DNA from 4 places in the Geodermatophilus sp. SYSU D01176 genome. Region 2 is predicted to be linked to each of the others. Evidence: predicted binding sites of a transcription regulator. Region 2 holds the regulator's gene; each other region holds the start of a gene.
The links. The regulator LexA, encoded in region 2, represses DNA repair genes until DNA is damaged. The targets are predictions, from matches to a motif close to TCGAACANNTGTTCGA.
Positions count from the first base shown of each region.

Region 1: the regulator LexA is predicted to act here: its motif matches at 4,244-4,259, upstream of ACI78Z_RS23010 (DUF222 domain-containing protein).
Region 3: the regulator LexA is predicted to act here: its motif matches at 3,752-3,767, upstream of ruvC (crossover junction endodeoxyribonuclease RuvC).
Region 4: the regulator LexA is predicted to act here: its motif matches at 3,681-3,696, upstream of dinB (DNA polymerase IV).

Region 1 is NZ_JBJGYN010000069.1:3,812-10,800, reverse strand. It holds gene ACI78Z_RS23030 ((Fe-S)-binding protein) at 1-120, opposite strand, end outside; gene ACI78Z_RS23025 (hypothetical protein) at 507-845, opposite strand; gene ACI78Z_RS23020 (bifunctional metallophosphatase/5'-nucleotidase) at 984-2,666, shown strand; gene ilvA (threonine ammonia-lyase IlvA) at 2,771-4,054, shown strand; gene ACI78Z_RS23010 (DUF222 domain-containing protein) at 4,264-6,333, shown strand; gene ACI78Z_RS23005 (N-acetyltransferase family protein) at 6,421-6,906, shown strand.
Region 2 is NZ_JBJGYN010000005.1:46,823-53,811, forward strand. It holds gene dapF (diaminopimelate epimerase) at 1-423, shown strand, start outside; gene ACI78Z_RS04905 (hypothetical protein) at 447-677, opposite strand; gene hflX (GTPase HflX) at 828-2,318, shown strand; gene ACI78Z_RS04915 (phosphatase PAP2 family protein) at 2,377-3,123, shown strand; gene ACI78Z_RS04920 (hypothetical protein) at 3,167-4,159, shown strand; gene lexA (transcriptional repressor LexA) at 4,238-5,041, opposite strand; gene ACI78Z_RS04930 (LysM peptidoglycan-binding domain-containing protein) at 5,337-5,957, shown strand; gene ACI78Z_RS04935 (hypothetical protein) at 6,083-6,751, shown strand.
Region 3 is NZ_JBJGYN010000002.1:191,957-198,945, reverse strand. It holds gene secD (protein translocase subunit SecD) at 1-885, opposite strand, end outside; gene yajC (preprotein translocase subunit YajC) at 900-1,250, opposite strand; gene ruvB (Holliday junction branch migration DNA helicase RuvB) at 1,408-2,532, opposite strand; gene ruvA (Holliday junction branch migration protein RuvA) at 2,529-3,170, opposite strand; gene ruvC (crossover junction endodeoxyribonuclease RuvC) at 3,167-3,733, opposite strand; gene ACI78Z_RS02465 (YebC/PmpR family DNA-binding transcriptional regulator) at 3,850-4,602, opposite strand; gene pdxT (pyridoxal 5'-phosphate synthase glutaminase subunit PdxT) at 4,599-5,252, opposite strand; gene ACI78Z_RS02455 (heparan-alpha-glucosaminide N-acetyltransferase domain-containing protein) at 5,277-6,398, opposite strand; gene pdxS (pyridoxal 5'-phosphate synthase lyase subunit PdxS) at 6,403-6,989, opposite strand, start outside.
Region 4 is NZ_JBJGYN010000002.1:81,603-88,591, forward strand. It holds gene ACI78Z_RS01940 (serine hydrolase domain-containing protein) at 1-885, shown strand, start outside; gene ACI78Z_RS01945 (sucrase ferredoxin) at 920-1,861, opposite strand; gene ACI78Z_RS01950 (cupin domain-containing protein) at 1,905-2,903, opposite strand; gene ACI78Z_RS01955 (BatC protein) at 3,209-3,496, opposite strand; gene dinB (DNA polymerase IV) at 3,709-4,908, shown strand; gene ACI78Z_RS01965 (DUF3040 domain-containing protein) at 5,141-5,548, shown strand; gene ACI78Z_RS01970 (hypothetical protein) at 5,641-5,994, shown strand; gene ACI78Z_RS01975 (transglutaminaseTgpA domain-containing protein) at 6,015-6,989, opposite strand, start outside.

The DNA.
Region 1 (6,989 bases), on a different contig from region 2:
GGCCTGCCCGGCCGGGACGACGACCTCGTGACCCAGCCGCTCCAGCAGCCTCGCCGTGGCCATCGCGACCTGCGGTGCCACCGTGTCGACCAGACACGTGGCGAACAGCGCCACCCTCATGCCGCTCCCTCCCGGTCGGCCGCGACGTCGCGGCGCACCGTGCTCGACCCGTCCAGCCGCCCGGCCGTCGGCCGAGCTCCTGTCGCGGTGCGCACGCCGAGCTCAGGGGGACGGCGGCGACCGCAGCGGTCCCTGTCGTCATACCCCACGAGAGCCGGCTGGGGCGACTCCAGGCCCCTGCCGTGCGCCGTCTCCTGCCGCCGGGTCAGGAGCGCTCGCGCCGGCGCTCGATCGCCTCGAGCACCGTCGTGCGGCCCCGGCCCAGCTCGCGCTCGCCCCTCTCGGCCCCGTCGAGCTGGGAGTCCCCGGACATCCGCCCGACCCGCCGGCGGGCCTCAGCTCCGGGTCCGGGTGGTCCGCCGCGTGGTCCTCCGCCGACTTCCCGCTCACGGGCGCCGGGGTGCCCCCGCACCAGCGACTCCACCCACGCCGGTCAGGACGCGCGTCACCGCGGGGGAGGGACGCAGCTCGACCGGGCGGCCGGCCCGTTCGGCGGCCTCGACGTGGTCGAGCAGCAGCTCGACGCCCGGCCCGGACAGCGCGGTCACCGAGCGGGCGTCGATGCGGTCGATCCGCGCGGGCTCCCGGCCGTAGCGGCGCCAGAACGCATCGACGGCGGCGGCGTCGACGGCACCGGCCAGGCAGAGCAGCCGGCCACCGGTGGTGTTCAGCAGGCGGACGACGCCGCGCCTCCCCACGGCGCTGTCGGGGGTCTCCAGGCTCACGGCTCCAGTGTCCGGTGGCGGACGGGTCCGGGCGGCGCACCCGCGACCCCGGCTGTTCACCCCCACGGGTCACGGGCGTCCACCCTCGCGACATAGCGTGCTGACGCCCTGACTCGTCGTCGATCGAGGAGATCCCGAATGAGGTCCCGTCCCCTGACGGCCACGACCGCCACCGCGTGCCTGGCCGTCCTCGCCGTCGCGACCGCCGCCCCCGCCGCGGCTGGTCCCGAGGAGAAGGCCGGCCCGCCGGTCGAGGTGCAGCTGCTCGCCTTCAACGACTTCCACGGCGCCCTCGAGCCGCCGACCGGCTCCGGCGGGCGCGTGACGCTGCCCAACGGCGACGTCGAGGCCGGTGGCCTGGCCTCCTTCGCCACCCACCTGGAGCAGGAGGCCGAGAACCGCAACACGCTGACGATCAGCAACGGCGACCTGGTCGGCGGCAGCCCGTTCCTCTCGGCCCTGTTCCGCGACGAGCCGACCGTGGACGCGATGGACGCCCTGGGCCTCGACATCGCCACCGTCGGCAACCACGAGTTCGACGAGGGCGTTGCCGAGCTGCAGCGGGTCGTCGACGGCGGCGCCTGCCACCCGGCCGACGGCTGCCTGGACGGCGACGGCTACGACGGCTCCGACGCCGACTGGCTGGCCGCCAACGTCGTCGACCAGGGGAGCCGGGAGCCGATCGCGGCGCCCTACGAGGTGTACGAGTTCGACGGCGTACGCCTCGGCGTCATCGGGGCGGTCCTCGAGGGCACGCCCTCCATCGTCTCGGCGGCGGGCATCGCCGGCGTCGAGTTCCTCGACGAGGTCGAGACGATCAACCGCTACGCCGCGGAGCTGCAGCAGCAGGGCGTCGAGGCCATCGTGGTCTCGCTGCACGAGGGTGGCACCGCGGGTGGCGACGTGGACGGCTGCACCGATCCGACCGGCCCGGCCTTCGACATCGCCGGCGCGATCGACGACGCCGTCGACGTCGTGCTGACCGGGCACTCCCACAGCGGGTACGTCTGCACGGTCGACGGCAAGCTGGTCACCCAGGCGCTGTCCAACGGCCGGTTGATCACCGACGTCGACCTGCGGATCAGCCGCCGGACCGGAGACGTGATCACCAGCAAGGCCGACAACGTGGTCGTCACCCGCGACGTCGCGCCCGACGCGGACGCCCAGGCGCTCGTCGCCCGGTACCAGGAGATCGCCGAGCCGATCGCGAACGAGCCGGTCGGAGCGATCACCGGTGACGTCCTGCGGGCCCAGGAGCCCCTGGTCGGCGACCTCCGCGGGGAGTCGCCGCTGGGCAACCTGATCGCCGACGCGCAGCTCGCCGCCACCGACGAGGAGGCCGGCGCCGTCGCGGCGTTCACGAACCCCGGTGGCGTGCGGGCCGACCTGACCCACGCCTCGTCGGGCGCCGCCGAGGGCGACGGGGTGGTGACCTACGGCGAGGCCTTCGCCGTGCAGCCGTTCAACAACCTGCTCACCACGCTGACCCTCACCGGTGACCAGCTCTACGCGCTGCTCGACCAGCAGTTCGCGGTGGGGCGCGTGCTGCAGCCCTCCGCCAGCGTCCGGTACACGGTCACCGGGGGCGCCGTCGCGCCGGACTCGCTGACCATCGACGGCGCCCCCGTCGTCCGGACGGAGACCTACCGGATCACGGTCAACAACTTCCTCGCCGGCGGCGGGGACGGCTTCACCGTGCTCACCGAGGGCACCGACGCCGTCAACCAGCCCGGGTTCGACGTGGATGCCTTCATCGCGTACCTGTCCACCGGGGAGCCGGTGGCCCCGCCGGCCACCGACCGGATCACCGTGGCCGGCTGACCCGGCACCGCTCCGCGGCGGGCGTCGCCGGTCTCCACGACCGGCGGCGCCCGCTGCCGCGTCTCGGTGGGGACCCCGGCGACGGCGTCGGGGAGGATGGTGGCGTGGAGAGCCGCGTCGACGTCGCACACCCCGGGACGGCGCAGCGCTTCGGCGCCCAGGTCGAGGCGGCGGCCCGCCGGCTGGCCGGGGTGGCCGAGCGGACGCCGCTGCAGCGCAACGCCCGGCTGTCGGCGAGGACGGGGGTCGACGTCTGGCTGAAGCGGGAGGACCTGCAGGTCGGCCGGTCCTACAAGATCCGCGGCGCCTACAACACGATCAGCCAGCTGGACGCCGATCGTCAGGCCGCCGGCGTGGTCTGCGCCAGCGCCGGGAACCACGGCCAGGGCGTCGCCTACGCCTGCCGGGCGCTGGGGGTGCGCGGCTCGGTCGTCGTCCCGGGGACGACGCCGCGGCAGAAGCGGGACCGCATCGCCGCCCTGGGCGGGGAGTTCGTCGAGCTCGTGGTCACCGGTGACTCCTACGACGAGGCCGCGGCCGCCGCGCTGGCCCGCGCCCGCGACACCGGGGCGACGCTGGTGCCCGCCTTCGACGCCGTCGACACCGTGGTCGGGCAGGCGACGGTCGCGCTGGAGCTCCTCGAGCAGCTCCCGGTACCGCCGGACGTCGTCGTCCTCCCCGTGGGAGGCGGTGGCCTGCTGGCCGGCTGCGCCACCTGGCTGCGGCTGCACAGCCCCGGCACCCGCATCGTCGGCGTGGAGCCGGCCGGGGCGGCGAGCATGGCCGCGGCGCTGGCCGCCGATTCGCCGGTCGAGTTGTCGCAGCTGGACACCTTCGTCGACGGCGCCGCCGTCCGCCGCGTCGGGGACGTGACCTTCCCGCTGGTGCGCGACTCGGGCGCGGAGCTGGTCGCGGTGCCCGAGGGCCAGATCTGCACCGAGATGCTGGACCTCTACCAGGTGGACGGCGTCATCGCCGAGCCCGCCGGTGCGCTGGCGACCGCCGCGCTGACCGGCGGGCTGGTCCCGGTCGAGCCGGGGCAGACGGTGGTCTGCCTGCTGTCGGGCGGCAACAACGACGTCAGCCGCTACGCCGAGGTGGTCGAGCGCTCGCTGGTCCACCGCGGCCTCAAGCACTACTTCCTCATCGAGTTCCCGCAGGAGCCCGGCGCGCTGCGCCGCTTCCTCGACGAGGTGCTCGGTCCGGACGACGACATCGTGCTGTTCGAGTACGTCAAGCGCGACAACCGGGAGACCGGCGCCGCGCTCACCGGCATCGAGCTCGGCAGCGCGGCGGACTTCCCGGCGCTGCTGGCCCGGATCGAGGCCAGTCCGCTGCGCATCGAGCACGTCGCGCCGGGGACGACGGCCTACCGGTTCCTCGTCTGAACACGGCTCGCTGACCGAGGCGCTGGTCCGCGCGCTGGGCGCAGGTCTTCGGGGCGCTGCCCGGCGTCCGGGGAGCACGGTTTACTGCACTCTGGTCTCACTGGGGCTGGCTCAGTGCGGCGCCCGCTGCAAGTTGAGCGCAGTTGTACACGCTTGTGACCTGCGAATTCGTCTTGCTTATCACCCAACTCGAACGTACGATCGAAGACGTGGGGGACGGGGCGCGGGTCAGTGCGGTGACCGCTGACGCGCCGGTCGTGGGGTGGGCGGCCGGGCCGTTGGGTGCGGTGCAGGCCGCGGACCGGGAGATCGCCCGGGCCACGGCGGTGCGGGCGCGGGCGGTGGCGGCGTTCGCGGCGTCCCGGCCGGCCAGTGCGGATCGGGCGCAGGGCGAGCGCGGGGCGATGTCGGCCGAGCGGTGGGCGGCGCGCCCGGAGGTGCTGCGGCCGGTGTCGGAGTGGGCCACCCCGGAGCTGGCGATCGCGCTGAACCTGACCCAGCCGGGTGCGGCGAAGTTGTTGGAGGAGTCGCTGACGCTGGTGCAGCGGCTGCCGGGCACGCTGGCGGCGCTGGAATCCGGGCTGATCCACCGCGGGCACCTGTGGCACCTGATCGACAAGGTCGCCCCCATCAGCAACGACGCGCTGCGGGCGGAGGTCGAGGCCGACCTGCTGGCCTGGGTGGGGCGCCGTCGGACGGTGACCAGCCCGTCGCAGCTGGGCGACAAGGCGCGGGTGGTGGTCGCCCGGCGGGACGCGGCCGCGGCGGCCCGGCGGCTGGCCCGGGCGCTGAAGGAGCGCGGCGTCTCCCTGCGGCCGGAGCGGGCCGAGGGGATGGCGGCGCTGACGGTGGTGTGCACCATGCCCGAGGCCCGGGCGCTGCACGCGGCCCTGGTGCAGTGCGCCGAGGCGCTGGTCGACGAGCCCGGCGGGCCGGTGCGCACGCGCGGGCAGAAGATGGTCGACGCGCTGCTGGACCTGGTGCTGCGCCCGGGGGAGGGCGAGCTGCCGCCGGTGCGGGTGCTGCTGACCATCGTGGCCTCGGTGGCGACCATGCTGGGCGGGGACGCGCCGGGCGAGGTGGACGGGGAGCTGGTGCCGGCGGAGATGGCCCGGCAGCTGGTGCGCGCCTTCGCCGGCCACGATCCGGCCGCGAGCGCCGATCCGGCCGCGAGCGCCGATCCGGCCGGTCCGGCGGCTGGGGTCACGCCCGCGGTAGACCTGCCCTGGCAGGAGGCCGATCCGGCCGCGAGCGCCGATCCGGCCGGTCCGGCGGCTGGGGTCACGCCCGCGGTAGACCTGCCCTGGCAGGAGGCCGAGCAGGCCGCGCTGGCCGCCTGGTGGGACCGGATGGAGGCCCGGCTGCTGGCCGGTGAACTCGACGAGCCCGAGTGGCCGCCGGACTCACCGCCCGCCGGCGGCCGGCTCGACCGCGGCGTCGACCCGGTGGCCAACGGCGCCGACCACCCCGACCCGCTGGACGATCCGGGCGGCCTCCCGCCCGCCGGGCCATGGGGCACCGACTCGCACCCGGACATCGACCCGCCCCCGGGTGGCTGGTGGGCGGCCGCGGATCGGGCGGTCGACGACGCCGGGGCGGCGGTGCACGCCGCCCGGCTGGCGCTCGGCCACGCCCGGCGGTCGGTGTGCACCGCCGAGCAGGCCGAGGCCGCCGACGAGGCCGCCTGGCGGGCGAGTGCCGCCGGACGGGTCGACGCCGCACCCGACGCGCTCGGCGCGCTGGCCGCCGCGGCGGACGCCCAGTGGGCCGAGCTGGCCGCGCTGCTGGACGCCACGGCCGGGGGTGGGCTGGCCGACCGGCCCCGCCTGGTGCTCGCCGACGCGGTCACCGGCGCGCTGCTGACCCTGACCGACCTGCCCGGGCTGCGCCGGGCCGGGCACTGCGGCGCCCGGGCCTGCCGGCGGCGGCCGGAGGCCTGCACCCACGACCTGAGCGGCCGGCCCGGGCTCGGCCGGCCGGGCCCCACCGCCGGCTACCGGCCCCGCGCGGCGCTGGACCGGCAGGGCCGGGCGCGGGACCGGCGCTGCCGGTTCCCCGGCTGCCGGCGGCGCGTGCCGCAGGCCGGCGAGCTGGACCACCACCGGCCCCATGCCGAGGGGGGAGAGACCGCCGCGGCCAACCTGGCCGGCTACTGCACCACCGACCACCGCGGCAAGCACCAGGCGCCGGGCTGGCGACAGGACCTCGCCCCCGACGGCACCCTCACCGTCACCACCGCGTCGGGCTTGACCGCCGTCACCACCCCGCCGCCGTACTGAACAGCAGCGCGTCCCGGCAGGTGCGTCGTCCGGCGCGCGGCACGAGGCGGGAGCTCCGGCCGCGCGGCGGGTGTGACAGTTCCTCCCATGGCGATCGAGGTGACCACCCGCCCGCTCACCGAGAGCGACCGCGAGCTGCTGCGGACGGCGACCGTGACGAACGTGAACTGGAGAGGGGACCAGCGGTTCACCTTCCGCGACGTCGACGAGACCCCCGAGCTGCGCCACTACTGCGTCCTCCGACCTGAGCGCGGCGACTTCGGTCTCGTCGCCGGGCGGGACGGCCGCACCGTGGGGGTGGTGTGGGCGCTCGTCCTCGCCGGGGCGGACCGCGGCTACGGCCACGTGGCCGACGACGTCCCCGAGGTCAGCCTCTGCGTGTGGTCCGGCTACCGCGGCCAGGGGATCGGCGGTGGGCTGCTGCGCCAGGCGCTCGAGGAGGCCCGCCGGCGGGGGTACCCGCGGGTCAGCCTCAGCGTCGAGCCCGGCAACCCCTCCGTGCACCTGTACCGCGCAGCCGGGTTCCGCCCCGTGCCGGGCGCCGCGGAGGGGACGATGGCCGCCGATCTCTGACCGCGGCGCCGGTCCCGGTCGATACGCCGGGCCAGGGCGTGCAGGCGCTCGCCAGGAACCCGGGTCGCGCCCGCGGGGGCCGG
Region 2 (6,989 bases):
GCCGCCGACCTCGACGGCACCTCGTTCCCCGGCCGCGCGGTGTCCATGGGCAACCCGCACCTGGCCGTCCTCACCGACGTCGACGTCGACGGCCTCGACCTCAGCACGGCGCCGGCGGTCGACCCCGAGCTGTTCCCGGACGGCGTCAACGTCGAGTTCGTCAACGTCCTGGAGGCCGGCCGGCACGTGCGGCTGCGGGTGTCCGAGCGCGGGGTGGGGGAGACCCGCTCGTGCGGCACCGGGGCCTGCGCCGCGGCCTGGACGGCGCTCGAGGCCGCGGGCGCGGCCACGGGCACGGTCACCGTCGACGTCCCCGGCGGCCGGCTGCGGGTGACCGTCGACGAGCGGACGACGGTGCTGTCCGGCCCCGCGGTCGTGGTCGCGGCCGGCGAGCTCACCCCGGAGTGGCTCCGGGCCGGGTGAGGTGCTGGAGGGGGGGTCCTCCGTCAGTCCTTCGTGTTCTCGGTCTCCTCCGGGGCCTCGGGCATCATCGACTGCCCGGCGATGCCCGGGCTGCCCTCGGGCTCGCCGCGGCCGCTGTCCTGGTCCGGTCCGCCGGTCGTGCTGCCCAGCCCGCCGGACAGCGGGTTCCGCGGCGGGTTGAGGCCCTGGGGGTCCCGGCCCGGGTCGTCGATCTCCTCGTTCGCTCCCGCTGTGCTGCTGCCCGTCTCGCTCATCTCGAGCCTCCTCGGAGTGTCGGTCGTCGTCCGGCCCTACCCGGTGGCGACCCGGCCACGCGCGCGGGATGCTCCGCGACGGTCACGGTGTTGCACCGGGTGATGACAACTCGGATGCCCCAGGTGCTGGGGTCTGCCACGCTGGAGACGATGACGACCGCACAGAACCGCGCCGTGCTCGCCGACGCCGAGGAGCGCGCCCCCCGCGCCGCCCCCGCGCCCGCCGAGGAGGCGCCCCGCCCGGACGAGGGGTGGGACGAGCCGGACGACACCACCGGCTCCTACGCCCTCGAGGCCCGCGGCGCGCTGCGCCGCGTCGCCGGCCTGTCGACCGAGCTCGCCGACGTCACCGAGGTCGAGTACCGGCAGCTGCGCCTGGAGCGCGTGGTGCTGGTCGGGGTCTGGACCGAGGGGACGCAGGCCGACGCCGACCGCTCGCTCGCCGAGCTGGCCGCGCTGGCCGAGACCGCGGGCTCGCAGGTCCTGGAGGCGGTGAGCCAGCGGCGCGACAAGCCCGACGCCGGCACCTACGTGGGGTCGGGCAAGGCCGCGGAGATCCGGGACATCGTCGCGGCCGCCGGCGCCGACACGGTGATCTGCGACGGCGAGCTGACCCCCGGCCAGCTCAACGCGCTGGAGAAGATCCTCAAGGTCAAGGTGGTCGACCGGACCGCGCTGATCCTCGACATCTTCGCCCAGCACGCCTCCAGCCGGGAGGGCAAGGCGCAGGTCGAGCTGGCGCAGATGCAGTACATGCTGCCGCGGCTGCGCGGCTGGGGTGAGTCGCTGTCCCGGCAGGCCGGTGGCCGGGTCGCCGGCGGTGGCGGCATCGGCACCCGCGGTCCCGGTGAGACCAAGATCGAGACCGACCGGCGGCGGATCCGGGCGCGGGTGAGCAAGCTGCGTCGCGAGATCGCCGGCATGGCGACCGCCCGGGCCACCCAGCGGTCGGCCCGCGGGCGCAACGCCGTCCCCAGCGTGGCGATCGCCGGGTACACCAACGCCGGCAAGTCCAGCCTGCTCAACCGGCTCACCGGTGCCGGCGTGCTGGTCGAGAACGCGCTGTTCGCGACCCTGGACCCGACGGTGCGCCGGGCGCAGTCCCCGGACGGCCGCGAGTACACGCTCACCGACACCGTCGGCTTCGTGCGGCACCTGCCGCACCAGCTGGTCGACGCCTTCCGCTCCACGCTGGAGGAGGTGGCCGCCGCCGACCTGCTGCTGCACGTCGTCGACGGCTCCGACCCCGACCCGCTGGGCCAGATCGACGCCGTGCACATCGTCCTCCGGGACATCGACGCGTCGGCGGTGCCCGAGCTCGTCGTCGTCAACAAGGTCGACGCCATGAGCGAGGAGGACATCCTCACCCTGCGCCGGGCGCTGCCGGGCGCGGTGTGGGTGTCGGCCCGCACGGGAGCAGGGATCGAGCAGCTCCGCGACATCGTCGCGGCCCGGCTGCCGCACCCCGACGTCGAGGTCGACGTTCTGGTCCCCTACGACCGGGGCGACCTGGTGGCCCGGGTGCACCGGGACGGCGAGGTGCTCCGGGAGACCCACGAGGCCGGCGGGACCCGGCTCAGCGCACGGGTGGACGGCGGACTGGCGGCCGCGCTCGAGGAGTTCGCGGCGCCGGTTGCCTGACACGCTGACCCCATCGAGCGAGGTCACGGGCAGGTCACGGCCCGGTACCGTGGCCGACGTGACCAGCGGCGCGGTGCGGCGGCGTCCCGGGGCGTCCCCCCCGGACGCCGCCGGCCCCGCACCCGCCGCCCCGGCGGTCTCCGTCGGCCGCCCCCCGCGGTGGCTGCTGGTGCTCGCGGTGGCCGTGACCCTCGCCGTGACCGTCGACCTGCTCACCCGCGGTGTGCTGGAGCGGATGGACCTGCGGGTCTCCGAGGTGGTGAGCGCCTGGGACCTGAAGGACTCGGCCGCCTACTGGCCGGTCTGGGCGGTGACCCAGCTCGGCGGGCGCGGGTTCATCCTCATCGTGCTCGCCGGCCTGGTCGGCTACCTCGGATGGCGTTCCCGCACGGTGCTCCCGCTGGTGCGGGTGCTGCTCGCGCTGGTGCTGCTGACCGCCGTCGTCTACTCCTTCAAGTACGGCACCGGCCGCACCGCGCCCGCCTACCCCGGGTCGTTCTTCCACCGCGACGGCGCCTCCTACCCCTCCGGGCACGTGGCCAACGCCGTGCTTATGTGGGGGGTGGCCCGCTGGCAGGCCGTGCAGTACCGGCTCGCGCCGTGGGTGCAGCGGACCACGTGGGTGCTCAGCGTGGCCGGCCCGGTGGCGACCGGCGTCGCCATGGTCTCGCTGGACTTCCACTGGGTCACCGACGCCGTGGTGGGTGCGGCGGTCGGCATCCTGCTGCTGGGCGTGGTTCACCTGCTGGACGCGGTCCTGGTGTCACGCTGGGCCGGTGCCCGAGCAGGCCGGTCCTCCGCGTAGCGGTGCCGGGGGGCGACGTCTGGCGGCGGGCACCGGCCTCGCGGTGACGCTCGTCCTCGGCGCCGCCCTGCCGGCGTACGCGCAGGCGGCCGACCCGACCGGGCCCGTGGTGCGCTGCCAGCTCACCGACCCCCGGCTGCCCGAGGTCTCCGGTCTGGTCGAGGTGGGCGACCGGATGCTGGCGCACAACGACGGTGGCGACTCGCTCGACGTCTACGTGCTCGACCGGACCTGCGCGGTGGTCACGGTGCACTCCGCGCCGGTGGACCCCTACGACCCGGAGGACATGGCCCTGGCCGTCGACGGGACGGTCTGGCTCGCCGACACCGGCGACAACACCGGCACCCGGACGACGGTGGCCCTGCTCGCCCTGCACGCCGACGGGAGCAGCTCGGTCTACCGGCTGGCGTACCCGGACGGTCCGCGGGACGTCGAGGCCCTGCTGCTCGCCCCCGACGGGACGCCGTACCTGGTCACCAAGGAGGTGCTGGGCGCCAGCGCGGTGTACCGGCCGGTGTCGGCGCTGGTGGAGGACGGCACCGTCGGGCTCACCGAGGTGGGTGGGGTCGACCTCGTGCTGACCGGGACGCCGGGCGGGCCGGTCGGCCGCGCCGGACAGCTGATGGTCACCGGCGGTGCGGTCTCACCCGACGAGCGGTACGTCGCGCTGCGCACCTACACCGACGCCTACGTCTGGCCGCTGAGCGGGTCCGACGTCGCGGGAGCGCTGGCCGGCGAACCCCGCCGGGTCGCCCTGCCGGAGGCCGCCCAGGGCGAGGCGGTGAGCTTCACCGGGGACTCCACCGCGCTCGTCGTCGCGGGGGAGGGGCTGCCCAGCGACGTCACCGTGGTCCCGCTGCCGGCCGCGGCGGCCCCGTCGAGCCCGTCCGCCGAGGCGCGAGCCGCGGAGGGATCGCTGTCCGGCCTGCTCGGCGGTGACGACGGACCGCCCCCGGTCGCGGCCGCCCTGGCCGCTGCCGTGGTGGCCGGCGTGCTGGTCTGGCTCGGCAGCCTGCTGTTCCGCCGGCGCGACTGACGCCGCGCCGGCGACCGGCCCTCCGGCTTCCTCCTGGCGTTCCCGAGCACGCGCAGGGCTCGGGGAGGAGGTCCCTCCTCAGACCCGGCGGAGCACCGTGACGACGCGGCCCAGGACGGTGGCGTCGTCACCCGGGATGGGCTCGTACGCGGGGTTGTGCGGCAGCAGCCAGACGTGGCCGTCGCGCCGCTTGTAGGTCTTCACCGTCGCCTCGCCGTCGATCATCGCGGCGACGATCTCGCCGTTCTCGGCGGTCGGCTGCTGGCGCACGACGACCCAGTCGCCGTCGCAGATGGCTGCCTCGACCATCGAGTCGCCGGTGACCCTGAGCATGAACAGCGTGCCCTCGCCGACCAGCTCGCGGGGGAGCGGGAACACGTCCTCCACCGCCTGCTCGGCCAGCACCGGGCCACCCGCGGCGATCCGGCCGACGAGCGGGACGTAGGTCGGGGTGGGGGTCTCCTCGCCGCCGGCCGGTGCGCTCGCCGTGGGCGCCGCGGTGCCGGGAACGTCGCCGGGCAGGCGCACGTCGAGCGCGCGCGGGCGGTTCGGGTCGCGGCGCAGCCAGCCCTTCTTCTGCAGCACGCTGAGCTGGTGGGCCACCGAGGAGGCCGAGGACAGCCCGACGGCCTCCCCGATCTCGCGCACCGAGGGCGGGTAGCCGCGGCGGTCGATCGAGTCCCGGATCACCTCGAGCACCCGCCGCTGGCGCTGGGTGAGCCCGTCCCCGGTCTCGCCCCGGTCGGGGAAGGTGCGCACCGTCGCCGCCTCGGCCGGCTCCGGTGCGGCCGCCGGCGTGCCGGTCCGGCTCCCGGACGCCCGCCGCGACGAGGTGCCGCCGCCCCGGGTGCCGCTGCCCGACGTCCCGCTCGTGCCCGCCACGTCTCCTCCTCGCCGGCTGTGCCGCCACAGCCCTCGTGTCCACACCCGCCCGGGCGCCGGGCCGGGCCTCCTGGACGGAGCCCCCTGCCGGCCCCCGGCTCCGCCGGCGCCTCCGGGGCGACGGTGGACGGGTGCTGATCGGACGGTAGCGCCTCGGGGCCGGGAGTTCAAACGTGTGTTCGAACCGCCTCGGTGAGGTGTCGGGTCGACCTCGTCGGTGGGATGCGGTAGACATCGCACGGACGTTCGATCGAACGCGTGTTCGATCCGATCGGGACGACGAGGAGGACGGGTCATGGGGAGCGTGCGGCAGGCCGTGCTGGAGTTCGACGCGGCGGTGCAGGTGCCGTGGCGGCCGTTGCTCGCCTCGGGCGACGTGGGGCGCGCCGCCCGGCCCGCCCGCGCGGCGCGGCCGCCGGCGCGCACCGCCCTGCCGGGCTCCGGTCCACGGGTCGCCGGGCACCTGCGTCCGGTGGCGGACCGTCCGGCGACCCCGGAGCGCCGGGCCACGGGTCCCGCCGCCGAGGTGACCCGCACGCGCCGCGACCCGGCGCGTCCCGGCGGTCGGCCGGTGCCGACCGGCCCGGCGGCGGGAGCCGTCCGCGGTGGGTGCACCGCCGCGCCGGCCTCCGTGCGGCTGACCCGCCGGGGGCGTCGGCTCGTCACCGCGCTGGCCCTGGGCGGCGCGGTCGCCCTGGGTTCGCTCATCCCGCCGCTCCTCGACGGCGGCGACGGGGGGCTGCGCCTGGCCGGCGGCAGCAGCGTCGTGGTGGAGCCGGGCGACACGGTGTGGTCGATCGCGGGCGAGGTGGCCGGCGACGAGCGGGACGTGCGGGTGGTGGTCGACGCCATCGAGGAGCTCAACGACCTCGAGGGCTCCGTCGTCGTGCCCGGCCAGGTCCTCCACCTGCCCTGACGGGCTGCGCGGTCCGGACGGGTGGCCGGGGTCGAGGAGCGACAAGGCGAGGCCTCCATGTTCGTCAACCCGTCGTGCCGAGTCGCTGACGCTCGGTGGTCGGAGGCCGATCTACCGTCGGAGCCGTGTCAGCGATCTCAGGCAGCCGGGCCGCCGTCTTCACCCAGCAGTCGCAGAGCGTCGAGGTCTTCCTCGACGGCGCCTGGTGGCCGGGGTCGCTCCTGGGGTGGCGTCACGACGGCGGCGGCTCCTGCGAGGTGTGGGTGCGGGTGAGCGTCGACGGGCGGGACCGGGAGACCTGGACCGACCTCGCCGAGGTCCGCCTGCCGGAGCCCCACCCCGCACCGGCGCCGGCATCCGACGTCGGGGCGGGCCCCTTCGCCGCGCTCGGCGAGGAGTTGCTCCCCGGGGCCACGGCCGTCCCGGCGGTGTCCCTGAGCGAGGCCGCCGCCCGCGAGCAGCGGGTGGCCGGCGTCCTCCCGGCGTCGGCTCCGGCCGCGGTGCGGCGCCGCCGCCGGCACGGCGGGGACGGGACCGCGGAGATGCCCGCCGCCCACGGCGGCACGGCGGGCCGGCACCGGGCCTCGGCCGTGGCGGGTCGCCACCGCGCGGCCGACGCGCTGCCGCAGCCGGAGGAGGCGCCGCGCCCGGCTGCCCGGGCCGAGGTGTCCGCCGACGCGACGGTGCTCATGCCGCGCGCCACCGAGGCCGACTGCCTGACCCGGCCACTGCGTCTCGGTGACCGCGTGCCCCGCCCGCGGCTGGCGCGCCCCGACGAGGCCGTCCGCGGCTGACGCGCCCCCCTTCCGCCCCTCCGGCGGCGCCCCGCACTACACCCCGCCACCCCACCGCGCGACCGGTGACCGTCCGCCGGCGGCGTGTCGCCGGGGCGGGTGTGACAGCTGTGCGCCGGTGGTCACGAAGTCGTCTCGACGGACGGCGCGCCTCGCGTTCCGGCTTGCAGATCTAGTGGAGCCGGACCTAGGGTTCCCCTACATCTAGTAGTTGCACCGCTGTAAGTCCGTCCACAGG
Region 3 (6,989 bases), on a different contig from region 2:
GACGTTGGCCGCGGTGTACTCCGCCCAGGTCTGCTCGGCGTCGCTCTCGAAGTCCAGCAGCACGACCCACTCGCCGGTGCCCTGCTGGGTGCCGGCGCTGGCGTCGGCGATCTGGGTGCCCTCGATGATCGACGGGCCGAGCAGGTACTTGGCCGTGCCGTCCTCGGTGCACGCGGCGACGTAGCTCTCCGGCAGCTCCACCTCGGGCGTGGTGTCCTCGGGGTCGCAGGTGAGCGTGGCGTACTCGGCCGCGGCCTGCTCCTGGGTGACCGGCGGCGCGCCGGGCTCGGGCAGCGAGGGGTCGGCGACGGCGCCGTCGCTCGGCGCGGCCGACCCGGTCGGCGCGGCCGGGTCGCTCGGGGCGGCGGGGTCCGTCGGCGCCGCGGGGTCGGTGGGCGCCGCGGGATCGGTGGGCGCGGCCGGGTCGGTCGCGCCGTCGGTCGGGGCCGCGGACTCCCCGGCGGCGGGGGTTTCCCCGGTCGTGGGGATCTCCTCGGCGGCCGGGGCGGCCGGCTCCGGGCCCTGGATCACCGGGCGAAAGCGCAGCTGCGCGGTCTGGCCCAGCTCGCGCGCCTGCTCGCCGTCGTCCCCGGGGACGGAGATGACGATGTTCGCGTCGCCCTCGGTGACGACCTCGGCCTCCGCGACGCCGAGGCCGTTGACCCGCTGCTCGATGATCTGGCGGGCCAGCTCGAGCTCGGTGGGGTCGGGAGCCTGGCCGTCCGGGGTGGCGGCGGTGAGCGTCACCGTCGTCCCGCCGCGCAGGTCGAGGCCGAGCTGCGGGGTGCGGGTGTCCCCGGTGAGGAAGACGAGGCCGTAGAGGACGGCCACGACGAGGAGGAAGGCGCCGAAGTACCGGCGCGCAGGCAGCGTGCGCTGGGCCACAGGGCGGCTCCGGATCAGCGGGTGCGGTCGGCCGGGCCGCCGTCCGCCGTGCCGTTCGTGTCGTCGCCGGGGAAGACCGTGCCGCCGGCACCGGGGCCGGTCGCTCCCGCGGGCTTGCGGATCTCGAGGACCGCCTGCCGCGCGAAGGTGACCACCACGCCGGGGGCGATCTCCAGGTCGACGGTGCCCTCGCCGAGGGCGGCGACGGTGCCGTGCAGGCCGGCGGTCGTCATGACCGGGGTGCCCGGGGTCAGCGACTCCTGCAGCGTCCGCTGCTGCTCCTGGACCTTCTTGCGCTGCCGCGCCGGGAGCACGATCAGCAGCACGAAGGCCAGGACCAGGATGACGAGCGGGAACAACTCCACGACAGATGTGCCTCTCTACCGCGCCGTACGGGCCGCGGTGGGTGCGGCCCGGGACGGGGCCGCTCGGGTGCGTCGGCTACGGCGCGGGGACATCCGGGCGACCGTGCGGGACGCGCGCGGGCGACGCCGGACGAGTTGCGCGCCAGCGCTCCGCAGTCTAGGCGTCGAACAACGTTTCTGACGACGAACCCGGGGCGTGTGGGTCGGCTGTGACCCGACCGAGGGGGACGCCGCCGCGCGGCACCGGCTGCCCGAGGTGCTGCCACGCCGCCTCGGTGGCCACCCGCCCGCGGGGCGTGCGGGCGAGCAGGCCGGCGCGCACGAGGAACGGCTCGCAGACCTCCTCCACGGTGTGCGGCTCCTCCCCCACGGCCACCGCCAGGGTGGCGACGCCGACCGGACCGCCGCTGAAGCGCATGACCAGCGCCTCCAGGACGGCGCGGTCGAGCCGGTCCAGGCCCAGGTGGTCGACGTCGTAGAGGGCGAGCGCGGCCTCGGCGACCGCACGGGTCACCCGCCCGTCGGCGCGCACCTCGGCGTAGTCGCGGACCCGGCGCAGCAGCCGGTTGGCGATGCGCGGGGTGCCCCGGGACCGCCCGGCGATCTCGGCCGACCCGTCCGCGGTGAGCTCGACGCCCAGCAGCGCGGCACTGCGGGCCAGCACCCGCTCGAGCTCGGCCGGCTCGTAGAACTCCATCTGCCCGACGAAACCGAACCGGTCGCGCAGCGGCCCGGTCAGCAACCCGGCTCGCGTGGTCGCCCCGACCAGCGTGAACGGGTTGATGTCCAGCGGGATCGCGGTCGCCCCCGGCCCCTTGCCGACGACGACGTCGACGCGGAAGTCCTCCATCGCCATGTAGAGGAGCTCCTCGGCCGGACGCGCGATCCGGTGGATCTCGTCGATGAAGAGGACGTCGCCGGGAGCGAGGTTCGACAGCATCGCGGCGAGGTCGCCGGAGCGCTCGATCGCCGGCCCGCTGGTGATCTTCACCGACGTCCCCAGCTCGGAGCCGATGATCAGCGCGAGGCTGGTCTTGCCCAGCCCGGGCGGGCCGGAGAGCAGCACGTGGTCCGGCGGGCGGCCGCGCCGCTTGGCGCCCTCGAGGACCAGCTCCAGCTGGCGGGCCACCTTGGGCTGGCCGATGAAGTCGGTCAGCGAGTGCGGCCGCAGCGCCGACTCGACGACCCGTTCCTCGTCCCCGGCGCCCGCGGACACCGAGAAGTCGCGGGCCACGCCCTCGGCCGGCTCGGCAGACAGCCCCCGGTCGAACGGCGAGCTCATGACCGGCCCAGCAGGCGCAGCGCCTGGCGCAGCAGGACGGCGACCTCCACCGAGCCGGTCGAGGTGACCTGCTCGTCGGCCAGCGGGGCGAGCTGCACGATCGCCGCGTCGGCCTCCCTGGTCGTCCAGCCCAGGCCGACCAGCGCCGCGGTCAGTTGGTCACGCCACGGCGCGACGGGGGTGACGGCGGGCAGTCCGGACGGCGCGGCGGCGCCGTCGAGCTGGGTGTCGGTCGTGGTGGCACCGAGCCGGTCGCGCAGCTCGAGGATCAGCCGCTCGGCTCCCTTCTTGCCGATGCCCGCCACTTGCATGAGGGCCTTGACGTCGGCCATCGACACCGCGCGGCGGACCTCGCGCGGCGGGTGGATGGCGAGCACGGCCTGCGCCAGCCGCGGTCCCACGCCGTTCGCCGTCTGCAGCAGCTCGAACAGCTGCCGCTCGTCGTCGTCGGCGAAGCCGTAGAGGGTGAGCGAGTCCTCGCGCACCACCAGGCTGGTCGCCAGTCGCGCGTTCTCGCCCACCTGCAGCCGGGCGATGGTGCCGGGCGTGCACTGCACCGCGAGGCCGACGCCGCCGACCTCGACCACCGCGCCGTCCGGCGACACGGCCGCCACCCGTCCGTTCACCGAGGCGATCACCGGGACACCCCCTGCCAGCGCGGCAGCGTCCGCTGCACCACCGGCGCGCCGATCCCGCCGGCCAGCGCCGCGACCTCGAGCCGCTGCTGCGCCGGGCCGCGCCAGGCGTGGCAGACCGCCAGCGCCAGCGCGTCGGCGGCGTCGGCGGGCTTGGGCGGGGACGCCAGTCCCAGCACCCGGGTGACCATCAGCGTGACCTGCTCCTTGTCCGCGCGGCCGCTGCCGGAGATGGCGGCCTTGACCTCGCTGGGGGTGTGCCAGGCGACCGGCCGGTCGGCCTGGGCGGCGGCGAGTGCGGCCACACCCGCCGCCTGCGCCGTCCCCGTGGCGGTGCCCTTGTTGTTCTGGGTGAAGACCCGCTCGATCGCCACGACGTCGGGCCGGTGCTCGCGCAGCAGCGCGGTGACGGCGGTGTGCAGCTCCAGCAGCCGCAGCTCGAGGTCGAGCTCCGCGGCGGTGCGCACGACCCCCACGCCGACCGCGACCGGCCGCGCGCCGGGACGCCCGTCGACCACTCCCCACCCGCACCGGGTGAGGCCCGGGTCGATGCCGAGCACCCGCATGGAGCCTCCCGCCGTCAGCCGAACTGGTGTTCGACCCACGCTAACCCCTGCGGACGACGGTCCCGCGCCGCCACACCCGGCCTCCGGCGATTTCCGCGGAAACCGCCGGACGGGGCTCAGCCGACCTTCTCGAGCACCTCGTCGGAGACGTCGTAGTTGGCGTAGACGTTCTGCACGTCGTCGCAGTCCTCGAGCGCGTCGATCAGCCGGAAGACCTTGCCCGCGGCCTCCTCGTCGAGCTCGACGGAGACGCTGGGCACGAAGCCGGCGTCGGCGGAGTCGTAGTCGATGCCGGCGTCCTGCAGCGCGGTCCGCACGGCGACCAGGTCGGTCGGCTCGCACACGACCTCGAAGCCGTCGCCCTGGTCGCGCACCTCCTCGGCGCCGGCGTCCAGGACGGCCATGAGCACGGCGTCCTCGTCCACACCGTCGCTCTTCGGCACCACGATGACGCCCTTGCGGGAGAACAGGTAGGACACCGAGCCCGGGTCGGCCATCGACCCGCCGTTGCGGGTCATCGCGGTGCGCACCTCCATGGCCGACCGGTTCTTGTTGTCGGTCAGGCACTCGATGAGGACGGCGACACCGCCGGCCGCGTAGCCCTCGTAGGTGATGCTCTGGTAGTCGACGCCACCGGCCTCGAGGCCCGCGCCGCGCTTGACCGCGCGGTCGATGTTGTCGTTGGGCACCGAGCTCTTCTTCGCCTTCTGGATGGCGTCGAACAGCGTCGGGTTGCCCGCCGGGTCCCCGCCGCCGGTGCGGGCCGCGACCTCGATGTTCTTGATCAGCTTGGCGAAGAGCTTGCCGCGCTTGGCGTCGATCCCGGCCTTCTTGTGCTTGGTCGTCGCCCACTTGGAGTGGCCACTCACGGCATTCCCCTCTCGTTCCCGGCGGCAGCGCCGTCCCTCTCGGCCAGGTGGCGTCGGACGATGTCGACGAACAGCGCGGGCACCCGGCGGTCCCCGGTCAGCTCGGGGTGGAAGCTGGTGGCCACCAGGTTCCCCTGGCGGACCGCGACGATCCTACCGTCGGCCGCTCCCCCGACGACCCGGCCGAGGACCTGCACCCCCTCCCCCGCCTGCTCCACCCACGGCGCCCGGATGAACACGGCGTGCACGGGGCCGCCGGCCACGCCCTCGATCTCCACCTGCGACTCGAAGGAGTCGACCTGCCGGCCGAAGGCGTTGCGCCGCACCGTGACGTCCAGCCCTCCGACGGTGACCTGGTCAGGCGGGGCGTCCAGCAGCCGGTCGGCGAGCATGATCATCCCGGCGCAGGAGCCGAAGACCGGCAGCCCGCCGGCCACCGCGGCGCGCAGCGGCTCCAGCAGGCCGAACCGGGCGGCCAGCTTGGCCATGGTGGTCGACTCCCCACCGGGGACGACGAGCGCGTCGACCGCCGCGAGCTCCTCCGGACGGCGGACGGTGACCGCCTCGGCACCCAGCTCCAGGAGGGTCGCGAGGTGCTCGCGGACGTCGCCCTGCAGGGCCAGCACACCGACGACGGGCTTCCTCGACACGAGGGACCAGGCTACGTCGACCGGTCAGGGCCCCGCCGCCCGCTGCGAGCTCCAGGTCAGGAGCCGCTCCAGCGGGCCCCGGCCCAGCGCCACCCGCCACGCCGTCGCCAGCAGCAGGGCGGTGACGGTGAAGCGGACCCAGGTCCCCCAGTCGTCGGAGGAGTCGACGTCCAGGGCCGCGATGACGACGAGCTGCGCGGTGTAGACCGTCAGCGCCAGCGCGCCCACCGACGCCAGCGGGTACGTCAGCCGCGGCAGCAGGTCGGCCACGACCAGGCACACCCCGACGACGGCGACCGCGACCCCGCCGGAGCCAACCACCTCGAACGGGGTCGAGCTGTGCGGCTGGGCGCCGGCGAACCAGGCCGGGTCCCACTCCCCGGAGGAGCCGAAGCCGGCCTCGATCCCGACCAGCCGCTGCCCCGGCGCGAGCTGCCGGGTGCTCAGCCAGCCGCCGAGGTAGCCGGTGACCGCGGCGACCGACCCGCCGGCGACCAGCCCCGCGCGCACCCGGGCCGCACCCAGGTCCAGCCGGCCCACGGCCAGCCCGACCAGCACGAACGCCAGCCAGACCGCCGCCGGGTAGTAGCCGGTGACCAGCAGGAAGGCGAACGCGCCGCCCTCCTCGTCCCGCGCGGTGGCGTACTGCCCCACCGCGAGGGTGAGCGGCGGCGCGACCAGGGTGACGACGCCCGCGGCGAGGAGCAGCCGCGCGGGCGGCCAGCGCAGGAACGGCAGCGCCAGGACGAAGAGCACCGCGTACACGCCGAGGATGACCGCGACGAAGGTGTCCAGCAGCTCCAGCACGCCGCCGATGGCGAACACCCACGCGGCGCGGACGAGGACGCGGGTGCGGGCCCGGGCGAGCTCGCGCCCGGCGGCCGGCGTGCGGCCGCCGGAGATCAACGCGATGGAGACGCCGGCCAGGGTGGCGAACAGGATCGACGAGCGGCCGTCGACGAGCGCCCGCCAGGTGGCCGGGTCCCAGCCGAGGTCGCCGGTGTCGCCCAGGTGGGCGCCGAACATGCCCAGGACGGCGAGGCCGCGGGCGACGTCGAGACCGCCGATCCGCCGTCCGGCCGCGGTCTCCCGGGACGGGCGTGCGGCGACGCGGGCGCCCTCGACGTCGTCCCGCTGCGCCGTCATGGGGCTACCAGCCGCGGGTGGCGTACCGCTCGCTCTCCGGCAGCGTGGCCACGTTGATGCCGACCATCGGCTCGCCGAGCCCGCGGGAGACCTTGGCGATCACGTCGGGGTCGTCGTGGAAGGTGGTGGCCTGCACGATGGCCGCGGCCCGCTGCGCGGGGTCGCCGGACTTGAAGATGCCCGAGCCGACGAACACGCCCTCGGCGCCCAGCTGCATCATCATCGCCGCGTCCGCGGGGGTCGCGATGCCGCCGGCGGTGAAGAGCACGACCGGCAGCTTGCCCAGGCGGGCGACCTCGGCCACCAGGTCGTACGGCGCGCGCAGCTCCTTGGCGGCGACGAACAGCTCGGTCGCGTCCAGGGTGCCCAGCCGGCGGATGCCGGCGCGGATGGCCCGCATGTGCCGCACGGCCTCGACGACGTTGCCGGTGCCGGCCTCGCCCTTGGAGCGGATCATCGCCGCGCCCTCGGCGATCCGCCGCAGCGCCTCGCCCAGGTCGGTGGCGCCGCAGACGAACGGCACGGTGAACTCGCTCTTGGCGATGTGGTGGGCCTCGTCGGCCGGGGTGAGCACCTCGGACTCGTCGATGT
Region 4 (6,989 bases), on a different contig from region 2:
CTCGAGGCGGAGGGCCGTCTCTCGATCGACGACCCCGTCGGCCGGTGGCTGCCGCAGTACCCGCAGTGGCGCGACGTCCCCATCCGGCAGCTGCTGGACATGACCAGCGGCATCCCCACCTACGACGACCAGCCGGCCTTCCTCACCGACCAGGCCGCCGACCCGCTCCGGGAGTTCACCCCGGAGGAGCTGGTCGGCTACGTGGCCGGGGTCCCGGCCACCTCGGGCTACAGCTACTCGAACACCAACTACGTCCTCGCCGAGATGGTCATCGAGCGGGTGACCGGGACCGGCTACGCGAACCAGCTCTCCGCCCGGCTGCTCGTACCGCTGGGCCTGCGGGACACGTACTACCGCTCGCACCTCTACCCCCCGGGGATCGCCGACCGCATGCCGGCCGGCTACTACACCCGGACCGACGAGCCCGAGCTGTCCCCGCTGCGGGGACAGGACGTCAGCCGGACCTCGCTGTCCTGGGCGCGCGGCGCCGGCGCCGTCCTGAGCACGACGGCCGACATGACCCGCTGGGAGCGCGCCCTGTACGAGGGGTGGCTGCTGCCGCCGCAGCAGCAGGCCGAGCTGATGAGCCAGGTGTCGACGGCGACGGGGGAGCCCATCGAGGCGACCAGCCCCGACGACCCGAGGGGCTTCGGCCTGGGGGTCGCCCAGATGACCGACGCCCTGGGCACCCTCTGGTTCTACGAGGGCGAGACCCTCGGCTTCCGCCTCCTGCACGCGTACTCCCCGGAGTCCGGGCTGGTCGTCGCCATCGCTCTGAACAGCCGACCCGACGAGGACCAGATCGGTGCCCTGATGACGACGGTGTACGAGACGCTGGTCGCGCACGGCCTCGCCGAGCCGAGAGCGGCCGGCACCGGGGCCTGACGCCCGGCACGGGACCCTGCAGAGGAGTCCTTCTTCAGACGCCGGAGAGGAGCCGCACGTGCCAGGTGCGGCTGTGCGCGGCGTGCACCGCCCGGCAGGTCAGCGGCGCCGACCCCTCCGACGGGCGGCTCTCGACCTCGGTCACCACGTCGCCGTGCGGCCCGGCGAGGACGACCACCCACCGCTCGACCTCCGCCCCCGCGGGGGTCAGCCGGCGCACGCCACGCGGCAGCAGGTCGCCGACCCCGAGCAGTTCGAGTTCCGCGCGGGCGGTGTGCTGCGCCGCCTGCACCGGCGCGGGCACCCCGGAGCGGCCGCGCAGCCAGGGCAGCGCGACGTGGCCGGCGGCGTGCGCGGCGACCACCTCGGCGCCGTCGCCGGGCACCTGCCCGTAGTAGAAGCCGTGCGGCAGCACGAGCACGTTGCTCGCGAACCGGCAGCCGCCCAGGTGGCTGCACTCCCAGACGTCGTCGGCGGGCATCGTCCGGGCCAGCGGCCGCCCGCGCAGCGCGCAGCACGCGTCGTGCCCGCCGTGCGCGCACACCAGGTAGAGCGGGCGCTCGGCCCGTTCCCCGACCGACCCGTCCCACGGGACGTCGACCAGCTCGGCGTCGCTGTCGCGCACCGACCACCACACGCCCTCGGCGCCGGGGCGGCCGTCGACGTAGGCCCAGCGCCGCTGCGAGTCGGCCAGCCGGTCGCCGGGACGGCGGACCAGCAGCACCCGCACCTCCTCGATCCGTGCCCGGTGCGCCAGCCGCGGCGCCGCGGCCGGGTCGAAGCGGGACTGGGTGAGCGCGTCGGCGCCCCACGGGCCCGGCTGCTCGATGAGCAGCCAGCGCTGAGCCGGCGAGGCGGTGGCGACGGCGGAGTCCCCGCGGACCAGCGCCTGCACCGAGCAGCGGCCCTCGTCGAGCCGGCCGGCGGGCAGGCCCGGTGCCGCCGCGACCCGGCAGAAGTCGGCCGGAGCGCTCACGCGGGAGGACGCCGGCGCACCCGCGCCCGGGGACCCGGCCGGCTCACGATCCGTTCCCGGGCGCGCGCTCACGCCCCCCATCGTCCTCCGCGGTCGCACCGGGCACGGTGGCGATCGCGTCGGTCACCAGCCGGCGGGCCAGGGTGAGCTGGTCCGCGGCGTCGAGCCCGGGCAGGTCGGCGACCTTGAGCTCGCCCGCGGCGAGCAGCGCGGCCAGCGCCGGGCGGGTCTCCGCGGGCAGCTCCAGGGAGCGCCGTCCGGCGACGAGGGTCACCCGGTCCCCGGCGGCCTCGCGCAGCCGGCAGCGCAGCCGGCGGCGCAGCCGCAGCACGGTGTCGGGGGAGAGGGCCGCGGCCGCGGTCGCCTGGGCCAGCGGGGCCACCGGCTCCGGGCGGACCTGCGACCAGGTGCGGGCCCGCAGCCGGTCGGCCACCTCGGCCGGGTCGACCCGGTCCAGCCAGCTCCGGAGCGCCGACAGCACCGCCGCGACGTCGTCGGCCACCGCGGCCGGGTCGGCGAGGTCGACGCCCAGCGGCAGCGAGCGGCGCAGCTCCGGGTCCTCGGCGGCGAGCACGCGGACCAGGTCCAGGGCGGACTCCGCGGCCGCCCACCGGGTCACGGAGTGGATGCCGACGGTCAGGTGGGCGCTGATGGCGCCCAGCGCGGTCGCCGAGTGCAGGTAGCCGCGCGGCAGGTAGAGGGCGTCCCCGGGGCGCAGCACCGCGTCGACCACCGGCTCGCGCTCGGCGGCGGCGGCCACCGCGGCGGCCCGGTCGTTCCACGGCTGGGTGCGCAGCGGGTCGGTCAGCACCGGCTCGTGGATCCGCCAGTGCTTCTCGCCGGCGACCTGCAGCACGAACACGTCGTGGACGTCGTAGTGCGGGGAGAACCCGCGCGAGGACGGCGGGGTGATGTACGCGTTGACCTGCGTCGGGTGGCCGAGGTCGGCGGCCAGCTGGTCGGCGAACTCGATCAGCGGCGGCCAGAGCCGGTGCAGCCCCTGCAGGACGACGGTGCTGCCGTCGGCGAACAGCCGCAGCACCGCGTCGGAGGAGACCTGGTCGGCGACCTCCGCGCCGGCACCGCCCGAGGTGGTGAAGCGCGTGGGGTCGACGACGGCGCCGTCCTTGGCGATCCGCAGGAACGGGGTGCGCAGCCCGCGGCGGGACAGCAGCTCGTCGACGGCGGCGAGGTCCAGCAGGTCGGCGAAGGAGCCGCCGGTCTCGGCGCGGGTCAGCAGCGGCCGGCGGGCCCAGTACTCCTCGGCGAAGACCCGCGGGTCGAGCGCGGTGCACCGGCGCAGGGCCGGCCAGGCGTCCGGCCGGTCCTGCGTGGTGTGGTCCTCGGTCAGGCGGAACCGTCCGCGCCGCCGTCGGCCCCACCGTCGGCGCCGCCGTCCGAGCCGCCGCCGGCGGCACCCCCGTCCGCCGGGCCGTGGCCCGCGCCGCCGTCGGCACCGCCGTCCGCGCCACCATCGGCACCGCCGTCCGAGCCGCCGCCGGCGGCACCGCCGTCGGCCGGGCCGTGCCCCGCGCCGCTGTCGGCGCCGCCATCAGCGCCGCTGTCTGCGCCGCCGTCGGCACCGCCGTCCGCGGGACCTCCCGTGGTGGTCATGTCGTCGTCGTCGAGGGCCATGGGTCTCCCATCACGTCGGGTCCGGGTCACCGGCCGGCGACCCTGCGGGGTGCTGTACCTCGCCCATCCTGCTCTCACACCCCCACGCCGACCAGCGCTGACGGCCCGGTCGGCAACAGCTCGATCACGTCGCCGCGTCGAGGTGCCGCGGTCCCGCCGCGGGCGTTAGCGTCCTCCCGCCAGGCCGAACAGGCGTTCGAGAGGAGGTCGGGGTGTCGTCGTCCCGTGCCGCGGGCTGCACCGTGCTGCACGTCGACATGGACGCGTTCTTCGCCAGCGTCGAGGTGCGCCGCCGCCCCGAGCTGGCCGGGACGCCGGTCGTCGTCGGCGGCGCCGGCAACCGCGGGGTGGTCACCTCGGCCACCTACGAGGCGCGCCGCTACGGGGTGCACGCGGCCATGCCGACGTCCCGCGCGCTGCGGCTGTGCCCGACGGCGACGGTGCTGCCGGGGGACATGGCGCTCTACGGCGAGGTGTCCCGCTCGGTCATGGCGCTGTTCCGCTCGATCACGCCGCTGGTCGAGCCGCTGAGCCTCGACGAGGCCTTCCTCGACGTCTCGGGTGCCGGGCGGCGGCTGGGCGACGCGGCGGAGATCGGCGAGTACCTGCGCGCCCGCGTCTTCGACGAGCAGGGCATCACCTGCTCGGTCGGCGTGGCCGGCACCAAGTTCGTGGCCAAGCTCGCCTCCACCGCCGCCAAGCCCGACGGGCTGCTGGTCGTCCGGCCGGCCGAGGTCATGGGGTTCCTGCACCCGCTGCCGGTCGGCGCGCTGTGGGGGGTGGGCGCCAGGACCGAGGAGGTGCTGCTGCGGCTGGGGCTGCGGACCGTCGGCGACCTGGCGCACGTCCCGGTCCGCACGCTGCAGCGGGCGGTGGGCCCGGCGGCCGGCGCGCACCTGCACGAGCTGTCCTGGGGCCGCGACCCGCGCCGGGTGGTGCCCGACGAGCCGGAGAAGTCCACCGGCCACGAGGAGACCTTCGGCACCGACGTGGACGACCCGGCGGTCATCCACCGGGAGCTGCTGCGGCTCGCCGAGCGGACGGCGGGCCGGCTGCGCTCGGGCGGCTGGCTGGCGCGCACGGTCACGGTCAAGGTCCGCTTCGCCGACTTCGCCACGATCACGCGCAGCCGCACCCTCGACGTGCCCACCGACGTCGGGCAGGAGCTCTACGACACCGCCCGCGCCCTGTTCGACGCCCTCGGCCTGGACCGCGCCCGCATCCGGCTGGTCGGCGTGCGCGCCGAGCGCCTGGTGCGGGCCGGGGAGACGCCGCGGCAGCTCGAGCTGGGCGCCCGGGAGCGCGGTCGCCGGGAGGCCGAGCTGGCCGCCGACCGGGCCGCCCGCCGGTTCGGCGCCGGCGCGGTCCGCCCGGCGACGCTGCTGCACCGGGACGGGCAGCGCGCCCGGTGACCCGCGGCGCCGCGGGGGAGCCGCGCCCGGCGAGGTGGCCTCCGACCGGGTGCGGGAACTCCGGCCGGGCCCCGTTCGTCTCCCCGCCGAGGCCGTGGGCCACCCGCCGGGGTGATCACGGCGAGCCCGGCGCGGCTCGCCTTTCGCACCCCGCTGAGGGCTCGTATCCTCGGTGTCACCGACGGCGGGCACCGCCGTCGGGTTCTTGGCTTTGGCCCACGTGGAGGTCGACGTGCCGCTCTCCGAGCACGAGCAGCGACTGCTGGAGCAGATCGAGCGCGCCCTCGTCGATGACGATCCCAAGTTCGCCTCGTCGGTCCGCACCGGCGACCGCCGCGGCAAGGCGCGTCGCAAGCTGCAGGTGGGCGTCCTGCTGTTCGTCGTCGGCATGGCCGCGCTCATCGGCGGCGCGGTGATCCCGTCGGTGCCGCTGGGGGCCCTGGGCTTCCTCGTGGCGTTCGGCGGGCTGGCCCTCACCGTCCTGAACTACCGCTCGGCCACCGGTGTGGTCGAGGCCGGTCCCGGCGCCCCCGCCGGTGGCTCGACGGCCTCCCGTGGTGGGCGCGGCCGCGGCGGGGCCCGCCGGCAGCCGCTGAAGAACCGGCTCGAGGAGCGCTTCCGCCGGCGCTACGACCAGTAGCCCGCCATCCCCGGCTCCGCACGACAGCAGCCGCCGTCCCTCCCGGACGGCGGCTGTCGTCGTCCCGGGGCCCGCACGACGCAGGAGGCACTGTGACCGATCCCGATCCGTCCGCCGTCTGGGACGAGCTCGCCGCCTCCGGCGGGCTGTGGGCCTGGGGCGACGAGGACGGGGTGGCCCCGTGGACCGACGGTCCCGGGCACGACGTCGTCCCGCTGTGGACCGGCGCGGACCGGGCCGAGGTGGAGTCGCTGCCCGACGCCGAACCCGGCGAGGGGCCGGTCTTCCTCGACGTCGAGGCGCTGCTCGACGCCATCCCCGAGTGGATGGCCGCCGGGGTCGGCGAGGCCGGTCTGCAGTCGGAGGGCGGGCGGTTCCTGCTGACCGTGCCGCTCGCCGAGCTGACCGAGCGGCTGCTGCGCCTCCAGGTCGACCGGCCGGCCTGAGGAAGGACCCCGTCCTTCTCTCAGCCGCGCAGCGCCGTCCGGCGGCCCCACCGCGGCCGCGGCAGACCGCCCCGCAGCCCCGCCAGCAGCGACGGCGGCCACAGCAGCGCGCGCAGCCGCACCCCGCGGGACGCCGCGGCGAGCAACCCGCGGCGGGCGGTGGCCAGGTCGGCCCGCAGCTCCGGGCCGACGGCGGGGACGCTGCCGGGACGGGCGTAGCTGGCGGCCTCCTCGGCCCGGGCCAGCCGGGCCACCGCCGCGGCCACGCCGGCCGCCGGGTCCGGCCGCCGGTGCTGCCGGTGCGCACCGCCGCCGGTGGCGGCGTCGGCGAGCTCCTCGGCCACCTGCCGCGGCGTCCGGGCCGGGTCGGCCGTCCGGCCGACGTCGAGCGCGGTGGCGGCGAGCTCGTCCCACAGCGCCGCCGGGCTGCCGGTGGCCACCCGGCGCCGGCGCTGCAGCACCCGCAGCCCGGCGGGGACGGCGGCGAGGGCGAGCACGCCGAGCACCACGCCCGCGGCGCGCAGCACCGGCAGCAGCGAGTCCGCCGCCTGCGGGGCGGTCTGCGGCAGCGGGACGTCCTGCGGGGCCGGCTGCTGCTGCGGCACCCGGGGGGCCGGCGCCGGGAGCGGCGCGGTCGTCGGGTCGGTGCGCGGGTCGACCTCCAGGTCCTGCGGCCGGGGCGCCCACGGCAGGTCCACCGCGCGGTCGGTGTCGATCGGCGTCGGGTCGTAGGGCACCCAGCCCAGGTCGTCGAAGTAGACCTCGACCCAGGCGTGCGCGTCGTCGCTGGTGACCAGGCGGCTGCCGTCGGGCTGCGCCGTGCCGGGGGTGTAGCCGAGCACCACCCGCGCCGGGACGCCGGCCGCCCGGACCAGCGCCGCCATCGCGCCGGCGTACTGCTCGCAGTAGCCCTGCCGCAGCCGCAGGAAGTCGGCCAGGTCGTCACTGCCGGTCCCCGGGGCGGTGGACAGGGAGTACTCGTAGCCGTTGGCCGG